DNA from 4 places in the Spiribacter vilamensis genome. Region 4 is predicted to be linked to each of the others. Evidence: predicted binding sites of a transcription regulator. Region 4 holds the regulator's gene; each other region holds the start of a gene.
The links. Region 4 encodes sigma-54, which starts transcription at its own class of promoters, with help from an activator protein. Its sites were predicted from a motif close to TGGCANGNTNCNTGCTT; they were not measured.
Positions count from the first base shown of each region.

Region 1: a site for sigma-54 is predicted at 1,034-1,050, ahead of EV698_RS03110 (PEP-CTERM sorting domain-containing protein). Genes of this name have one in related genera too.
Region 2: a site for sigma-54 is predicted at 1,078-1,094, ahead of glnK (P-II family nitrogen regulator). Genes of this name have one in related genera too.
Region 3: a site for sigma-54 is predicted at 817-833, ahead of EV698_RS02425 (amino acid ABC transporter substrate-binding protein). Genes of this name have one in related genera too.

Region 1 covers NZ_SHLI01000001.1:624,756-626,957, forward strand. Annotated here, with positions in the region: gene EV698_RS03110 (PEP-CTERM sorting domain-containing protein) at 140-970, opposite strand; gene EV698_RS03115 (XrtA/PEP-CTERM system-associated ATPase) at 1,162-2,160, opposite strand.
Region 2 covers NZ_SHLI01000001.1:1,576,236-1,578,437, forward strand. Annotated here, with positions in the region: gene EV698_RS07895 (ammonium transporter) at 1-650, opposite strand, end outside; gene glnK (P-II family nitrogen regulator) at 672-1,010, opposite strand; gene ubiK (ubiquinone biosynthesis accessory factor UbiK) at 1,267-1,548, shown strand; gene EV698_RS07910 (YifB family Mg chelatase-like AAA ATPase) at 1,596-2,202, shown strand, end outside.
Region 3 covers NZ_SHLI01000001.1:475,326-477,527, forward strand. Annotated here, with positions in the region: gene EV698_RS02425 (amino acid ABC transporter substrate-binding protein) at 1-760, opposite strand, end outside; gene EV698_RS02430 (iron-containing alcohol dehydrogenase) at 976-2,118, shown strand; gene EV698_RS02435 (TRAP transporter small permease subunit) at 2,126-2,202, shown strand, end outside.
Region 4 covers NZ_SHLI01000001.1:96,836-99,037, reverse strand. Annotated here, with positions in the region: gene lptB (LPS export ABC transporter ATP-binding protein) at 1-212, shown strand, start outside; gene EV698_RS00560 (RNA polymerase factor sigma-54) at 229-1,701, shown strand; gene hpf (ribosome hibernation-promoting factor, HPF/YfiA family) at 1,724-2,050, shown strand; gene EV698_RS00550 (PTS sugar transporter subunit IIA) at 2,056-2,202, shown strand, end outside.

The DNA of each region.
Region 1 (2,202 bases), 530 kb from region 4:
AATCCTTTTGATTAGTTCTATCACAGTTTTGAGACTGTGCGCGTTTCCAGCCGCCTGATTTCAATCCGATCGCGATGAAAAAGAGGCCCCGAAGGGCCTCCTTTGACCGACCTGGAATTACCATGCCGAAGACGTGGTGCTAAGCCGCGAGGCGATCCTTCCGACGGCGACCGAAAAGCCCCAGCGCCATCAGTCCACTGCCGAGCATCGCCAGCATCCCGGGAGCCGGTACACCAACGGTGACATTGTCGAGGCCAAAGCCATCCGACGTATTCCCATCAGTGTTTGTAAACAAGATTGACGCGCTGGTGATGGCTCCAGCCGTCGAGATGGCCGACAGGTAGATGAGATCACCATCTTTCCTGGTACCGCTCATCATTTCGGGAATAGTGAAAAGCTCGGTGCCAGCCAACGTGCTGATCTCGAACGTTGCTTTCTGGTCACTGGGATCCATCAGGTAAAAGCCAATGGCGTTATAGCTCGAATCCAGCGCAGGATCGGCAGTGCCGAGTTCCCACCTCACCTGAGTCAAGTCGTTACTGTCCAGGTAATATTGACCATTTGGCCCGGTGACGTCGTAACGACCCGTGTTCCCGTCGACATCCGCCTGATTGAGTACGACCGGCTCAGTGCAGCCGGAGACACAGTTCGTTCCCGTGCCATTGTTCGCTAGCGGACCCGGCAGGAACGAACCAACCGATGTAACAGGTGATAGCGGTCGATTGTCATCGAAGCTCTCGAAGGTTTCGGTGGTCCTTGAATCGAGACGCGCGAAGAAGTCGGCCTCGGCATCGAATGCGGCGCCATTAAACTCTCCCGCGACAGGGCCATCCTGTAAGGTCTCGTCGAAGGGCCGACTCTGGTCTGCAAAGCTGAGGATAAAGCTTGCGTGTGCGCCACCGGCAGCCGCCATAAGTGCGACGGTGGCAAGGGCGGTCAGGGATTTCTTCCTGCGATTGATAATGGTCATTGTCCAACTCCAAGATGCCTGTTGATGCTGTTCGGGAATGGTTCTCCTTCCCTGACCATTTGTTTGCAAGTAACGGGCCATCTTTTTAAGTATTTGACTTTACGAAATAAAAATACTCCAGAGCCAAATTCTCAAAGGTCTGCCCATCAAAAGTGTAAAAAACACCGACGCTGTCAAAGTGTTCAGTCGGCTTAGTGGCGTTGCCGCAGGTTTTTGAGGATTCGACGCGACACGGCCGTCGTATAGGAGGCAAAACGCTCGAGCTGGGCAGCCGTGTGTGTTGCGTCATCGGCTGGTTGCGATGATGCCGGTGGCGTTGGCGCGGGCGGATCATCCGTTGGTGGCTGTAGTGCGTCGGGGGCAGGTATCTGTTCCCGGACACCGAAGTCCTGATCCAGCTCGTCCACGACTTCCTGTACGCCATCGGCGTCGATTTCATGGCGCTCTTCAAGAGAGGCCATGAGTAGCAAGCGATCACAGACAGTGTTGATCCGGCGCGGGACGCCCTCCGAGTAGCGGTGGAGTGCATCGAAGGCGGCATCGGTAAATGACGGATCCTGCTCCCAACCGACCTTGCGGAGTCGGTGTTCGATATATTCGCGCGTCTCGTCGGCGTTCAACGGGCCAAGATGACAGGTCGCTATGACCCTCTGGCGCAGCTGGCGCATAGCGTCGCCCTGAAACATGTCACGGAATTCCGGCTGGCCCACGAGAAAACTTTGCAGCAACGACCCACTGTCCGACTGGAAATTGGACAGCATCCGCAGTTCTTCGAGAGTAGCCGGCGACAGGTTCTGCGCCTCGTCGACCACCAGAAGGCAACGCTTGCCGGCACGCTGACAGGCCTGCAGGTGTTTTTCGAGCCTGAACAGGCGCTCCGCCTTGCCGCCTTCGGTCCCGAGGCCAAAGGCCGAACAGACCGCTCCGAGCATATCGTTGGCATCCAGCTGAGTGCTCACGATCTGTGCCGCAACCACACGATTGAGAGGTAGACTCCGGAAAAGATTCCGCACCAGCGTGGTCTTACCGGCGCCCACCTCGCCGGTAATGACGATGAACCCCTCGCCCTGTTCGACACCGTATTCGAGGTACGCCGCTGCACGCTTGTGGCCGCGACTGCCGTAGAAAAATGCCGGATCTGGGCTGAGTTGGAAGGGTTTTCCGATCAGGTTGTAAAAACGTTCGTACATTGAATGACCTCAACCCGTTGGTTTAGCTATCTGCATAGTAGC
Region 2 (2,202 bases), 1.5 Mb from region 4:
AGCGTCGCGAGCGGCATATTGGCACCGGTGATCGGCCGGACTTCGCCGTTCGGACCGTATTTGCCCTTGCGCGGACCAAGCACCATCACGCCGGCCAGCGCCGCGGCTGCACCGAACATATGCACGATCCCGGAGCCGGCATAATCGGAATAGCCGAGCTCGGCCAGGAAGCCACCGCCCCAGCTCCAGAAGCCCTGGATCGGGTAGAGGGCACCGGTGAGGATGACCGTGAACAGCAGGAACGCCCAGAGCTTCATTCGCTCGGCCACGGCCCCCGAGATGATCGACATGGCGGTTGCGACGAAGACGACCTGGAAGAAGAAGTCGGAGATGTTCGAGTAGTAGGCATCACTGCCGCCGGCGATGTCCGCGGCCGCGTTGTCCGCCGTGCCCAGGATGCCGCCGAAAGACGGAATAATGGAGCTCACGCCGCTGCCGTACATGATGTTGTAGCCCATCAGCATGTACATGATGCAAGCGATCGAGTAGAGCGCCACGTTCTTGGTGAGGATCTCGGTCGTGTTCTTCGAGCGCACCAGGCCCGACTCCAGCATCGTGAAGCCGGCGGCCATGAACATGACCAGTATTCCCGAGACCAGGAAATAGAAGGTATCCAGCGCGTACGCCAGTTCGTTGAATTCTGCAGACATATTTCAGACTCCCAGTGATCCTTAGAGTGCGTCTTTGTCGGTTTCGCCGGTGCGGATGCGCACCGCCTGCTCGATCGCCGTGACGAAGATCTTGCCGTCGCCGATCTTGCCGGTATTGGCCGCCTTACTGATGGCCTCCATGGCCCGCTCCACGAGGTCATCGGCGAGTGCGACCTCGACTTTCATCTTGGGCAGGAAATCGACGACATACTCGGCGCCCCGATAGAGCTCGGTATGCCCCTTCTGACGGCCGAATCCCTTGACCTCGGTAACAGTGATGCCCTGCACGCCGATTTCCGAGAGTGACTCGCGGACGTCGTCGAGCTTGAAGGGCTTGATAATCGCAGTAATCAGCTTCATGCCTGTACTCCCCTGTCGGGACCGGATAGCCCCGGTGCCCGTGAACGATATAAACGCACCAACACCTATGCAGGGACCATGCCAAAGAGACAATCGCCGTTGCCCGCCGGGGACTGAATGCCCCTTGACGGTTCATTGCACCAAATACGTGCATTCGCCATTCATCGGATGCACCAGAATCAACCCTTTCAATGGATTGGGAATTCCCCGTCAACCGCTTAAACTGATCTCAAACGAAGGCAACGGAGACCGAACAATGCTCGATCCGAAACAGTTCGATGAGATGGCGAAGCGTTTCTCCGAGAATCTGCCCAGCGGATTGCGGGATATCCAGGCGGAGGTCGAGAAGAACGCCCGGGTCGCGCTGCAGAGCACTTTCAACCGCATGGAGCTGGTCACCCGCGAGGAATTCGACGCCCAGGCGAAGGTGCTCGCCCGCACCCGCGAGCGGCTCGAGGCCATGGAGGCACGGGTCGCTGCGCTCGAAGGCAATACAGCGGTGACCGAGCAGTCGACGCCAGACGACGCCGGCGAGTAGACACCGCCGCTTCCGGCAATCCACTTCGCACAGGGAGGTGCGTTGTCATGTCACTGGCACTCGTTCAGGCCCGGGCTGCTGTCGGGATCGATGCGCCGCGCGTCGACGTCGAGGTCCACCTCGGCGGCGGTCTCCCCTCGCTGTCCATCGTCGGGCTGCCCAACACGGCGGTACGCGAGGCGAGGGACCGTGTCCGCGGGGCACTGACCACCAGCGGTTTCGACTTTCCGCGACGGCGCATCACGGTCAACCTTGCGCCGGCCGACCTGCCCAAGGACGGTGCCCGCTTCGATCTGGCGATTGCGCTGGGCATACTGGTGGCCTCCGGCCAGCTGCCCCGGGAGCGCCTGGACAACACCGTGTTCTGCGCCGAGCTCGCCCTGTCCGGCGGTCTCAGGCCGGTCAGCGGCACGCTTCCGGTGGCCCTGCGCTGCGCGGCGGACGGTGAGTCGCTGGTCGTGGCGGGAACCAATGGTGCGGAGGCCGCGCTGGCGGGAGGCGAGGTTTATGGCGGTAATCATCTGGTCGACGTCTGTCGCCATCTTACGGCCGAACGTCCACTGCCAGCGGCCCGGCCGGATCCTCCGCTCAATCCGTGCCAGCAGCCCGATCTGCGCGACGTCATCAGCCAGTCCCACGCCCGCCGGGCCCTCG
Region 3 (2,202 bases), 380 kb from region 4:
ACTCCTCGGCGTTGATCTGGCCGAACAGGACCCACTTCACGACGTTGAACCACTCATCGTCACCCTGGCGTACCACGGGGCCGAGCGGCTCCTTGGAAATCACCTCGGGCAGGATCTCCGCGGAATCGGGGTCGCTCAGCTGGGTCTTGAGCGCGGCGAGCTGTGACGTATCCGAGGTGAGGACATCGCAACGGTTGTTGTCAAAGCCCTGGGCGCTAGCCTCGGAGGTATCGAAGACAACGGCTTCGTATTCCATGTCGTTGGCACGGAAGAAGTCGGCGAGGTTGAGCTCGGTCGTGGTACCCGCCTGGATACAGATGGCGGCACCATCCAGGCTGTAGGCACTGTCAACGCCCAGGTCCTTTTTGATCAAAAAGCCCTGACCGTCGTAATAGTTGGTCCCGGTGAAGTTGAGTCCCAGCGAGGTGTCGCGGGTCGTCGTCCAGGTCGTATTCCGCGTGAGAACATCAATCTCACCCGACTGCAGCGCAGTGAAACGCTCGGCAGCGGTCAGCGGGATAAATTCGACAGCGTCCGCGTCACCCAGCACCGCAGCGGCGACCGCCCGGCACGTGTCGACGTCAATACCGGCCCAGTTACCGTCGTTGTCGGGCTGTGAAAAACCGGGCAGTCCGTTACTGACGCCACAGCGCAGTTCGCCGTCGTCCTTTACGTCCTGCAAAGTCGCGGCCTGCGTCGTGCCGGCGAATGCCAGCAATCCCGACGCTGCGAGGCCCATTGTGATAATCGTCTTTTTCATTCCTGCTTTCCTCTCTTTTCTCGAGGGTGTGCAAAGCCAATATGGCACTAAATACAAAGCAAACTTTATGCCAGTGTCGCCATACTCTCCTCCGTCGGCATTTTCCGCGAAATACGCCGCACCTCTTTATGTCATGAATGCACCAGTCTGGACAAGGGCGGTGAAACCTGCACCATGGGCGAGCGTAACGATTTGTCTATTGCCGGAGATCACCCATGGAGCCCGCCTTCGATCTGCATCTGCCCCGTCATATCCGCTTTGGCCGGGACGCCGCAGCCCACGCCGTCGAAGCGGTATGCGCGCGGGGCAAGCGACCACTGCTCATCCATGGTGCGAATCCTCGCCGGTCGCAATGGCTCATCGATGCACTGATCGCCGCCAACTGCCCGCCGACCCGTCATGCCTGTCCGCACGAGCCCGATGTCGCGCTCATCGAGGCCGGCGTCGTGGCCGGGCGCCATGACGACGTGGATGTCGTGATCGGGCTCGGGGGTGGTTCGGTCATTGATACGGCGAAGGCCGTGGCCGGTCTGATTCCCGCTAGCGGCGATGTGGTGGATTATCTCGAGGTCGTCGGTGATAACGCCCCGCTGGACGCGACACCACTGCCGTTCATCGCGCTCCCCACCACGGCCGGCACGGGGACGGAGGCAACCTACAACTCCGTTATCGATGTCCCCTCTGCGCGTCGCAAGGTCTCGCTGCGCGATCCGCGACTGTTGCCCGACGTGGCGATCGTCGACCCGGCGCTCACCGATAACACGCCGGCCGCGGTGACACTCGCAAGCGGCCTGGATGCCATCACCCAGGTGATCGAGCCGTTCATCAGTTGCCGCGCCAATCGCTTTACCGATGCCCTCTGCCGCGATGCGATTCCGCAGGGGCTCGCTGCGTTGCGGACACTCATGGCCACGGAGGATTCCACCGCGCGCGACACCATGGCCTGGGTGAGCCTGTCCGGTGGTCTCGCCCTCGCCAATGCGAAACTCGGCGCGGTCCATGGACTCGCCGGACCCCTGGGCGGTGTCACCGATATGCCCCATGGCGCGATTGCCGGCGCGTTGCTGCCGGAAGCCCTGCGCGCCAATCGAGAAGCGACCCGCGGACGGATTGCCGGGCGCATTGTCGAGGTCGAGCGGTGGATTGCCGAAGCGTTCGGATGTGAAGCCGAAGTCGCGATCGACCGGTTGGCGGCGTGGTCCCGGGCACAGGGACTGCCCGGACTGCGCGAGGCCGGACTGGACCCGGCTGAACTGCCGCCGATCGCCGCCGCGGCCGAGCAATCGTCATCGATGCAGGGCAACCCGGTTGTACTGCCCGCGGACCGACTGGTGCAGATGATGGAGCAGGCATGGTGACCCTTGCTTGTCGACAGATCACCGCTTCGCCATACTCCGCGACCTGATGCGTGTACTGCTGCGTTTTTCCCGGGCCATCGATGC
Region 4 (2,202 bases):
CCGTCGGTGATATCAAGGCCATCGTCCGCCATCTGTCCGACCGCGGCATCGGCGTTTTGATTACCGACCACAATGTTCGCGAGACACTGGCACTCGTCGATCGGGCGAGCATTCTGAACGCCGGGCGGGTTATCGCCGACGGCACCCCCGATACGATTCTCGATAACGCCGAGGTTCGTGCCGTCTACCTCGGCGAGGACTTCCACCTCTGACACTGGCGACGGGGTCATGCCCGGCGTTAGGCTTGGCTCGTCAATTGAAGGCACGGTAATAATGAAGCAATCGCTTGAACTTCGGGCAAGTCAGCAGCTGACCATGACGCCGCAGCTGCAGCAGGCGATCCGGCTGCTGCAGCTGCCGGCTGCCGAGCTGAGCCTGGAGATCCGCGATGCGCTCGAATCGAACGTAATGCTCGAGCCGGACGAAGAAACCGACGCCTCGGCTACCGAAGAGCCACCAGAGGCGCCGAGCACCTCTTCACTGGACCCGTCGGAGGCGGTGCTCGGATCAAACGCCACCGATGCCACGGGATTCGGTGAGGGCATCGCGGTCGCCGATCACTGGGATGAACCGGGGGGTAGCGACGACTCCCTTGATCGTCACGCGTCTCCGTCCGCCTCGCTGCGGGATCATCTGCAATGGCAGGTCGATCTCTCGAGTCTCGGGGAGCGAGACCGGCGGATCGCCGCGGCGTTGATCGACGCACTGGACGAGCGCGGCCATCTCACCGAACCCGTGGTCGAGCTGCTGGAAACGCTCGGTGATAACGGCGATATCGACGAGGACGATGTGAATGCGGTGCTGACTATCCTCCAGCACATGGATCCCGTCGGCGTCGCGGCGCCTGACGTCCGTCAGGCACTGCGTATCCAGATCGATGCAATGCCGGCCGAGACCCCCTGCCGCGAAGTCGCGCGGCGTGCCATTGATGCGGACTGGAAACTGTTCAGCCCCGGTCAGCAGTCGACGCTCCGGGATCGGCTCGGCGTGGATCAGGCGACGCTGGACGAGGCGCTGCGGCTCATCCGCCAGCTCGATCCGCATCCCGGGTCACGATTCGGTGAGACACGGACCGAGTACGTCATTCCCGACTGCCGGGTCCGGCGGATCCATGGCCGCTGGGAGGTCGAGATCAATCCCGAGGCAACCCCGCGGATCCGCATCAATGACTACTACGCCAGCCTGGTGCGGCGCGGCGATGGCGGCCACGATAACAACCTCCTGCGCGAGCATCTGCAGGAGGCGCGCTGGCTCATCAAAAGCCTCCAGTCCCGCGGCGAGACACTGCAACGGGTGGCCGAGTGCATCGTCGCGCGCCAGCAGGGATTTCTGGAGTATGGTGAAGAGGCCATGCAGCCGCTGGTGTTGCGCGATGTCGCCGAGGCGATCGAGATGCACGAATCCACGGTCTCACGGATAACCTCCCGCAAATACATGCTCACCCCCCAGGGCACGCTCGAGTTCAAGCATTTCTTCTCGAGCCATGTCCCCACCGCCGATGGCGGTGAATGCTCGGCCACCGCCATCCGCGCCAGGATCCGGCGCCAGGTCGCTGCGGAAAATCCCGCCCGGCCACTCAGCGACTCACGACTTACTGACATCCTTCGCGACGAGGGCATCCACGTCGCACGCCGGACCGTCGCCAAATACCGGGAAGTCATGGGCATTGCGTCGTCGACGGAACGCAAACGTCCGTGTTGAAAAGAAAACAAGAGGGGAAATCATGAAAATCGACATCACCGGCCATCATGTCGACATCACCGACGCACTCCGTGACTACGTCGAGGAGAAGTTCCAGCGCCTCGAACGCCATTTCGATCACGTGGTCGATGTACACACGATACTGACCGTGGAGACAAACACCCGAAAGGCCGAGGCGACCGTGGTGGTCAGTGGCGCCCGACTGTTTGCCGACTCCTCGGCAGAAGAAATGTATGCCGCCATCGACCTGCTGGTCGACAAACTGGATCGGCAGGTCGTCAAGCACAAGGAAAAGCGCAGCGACCATCACCGCGAGCAGGGACGTGTCGGCGACAATCTGGAAGACTGATCGCTATGGAGCTTACCCGACTGCTCTCGGCAGGGCGGACACGCTGCGGCGTGACCGCCACCAGTAAAAAGCGTGCCCTGGAGCGCCTGAGCGAACAGCTCATGGCTGATGTCCCCGCGGGGAGCGAGGCGACGCGCAACATCTTCGAGGGG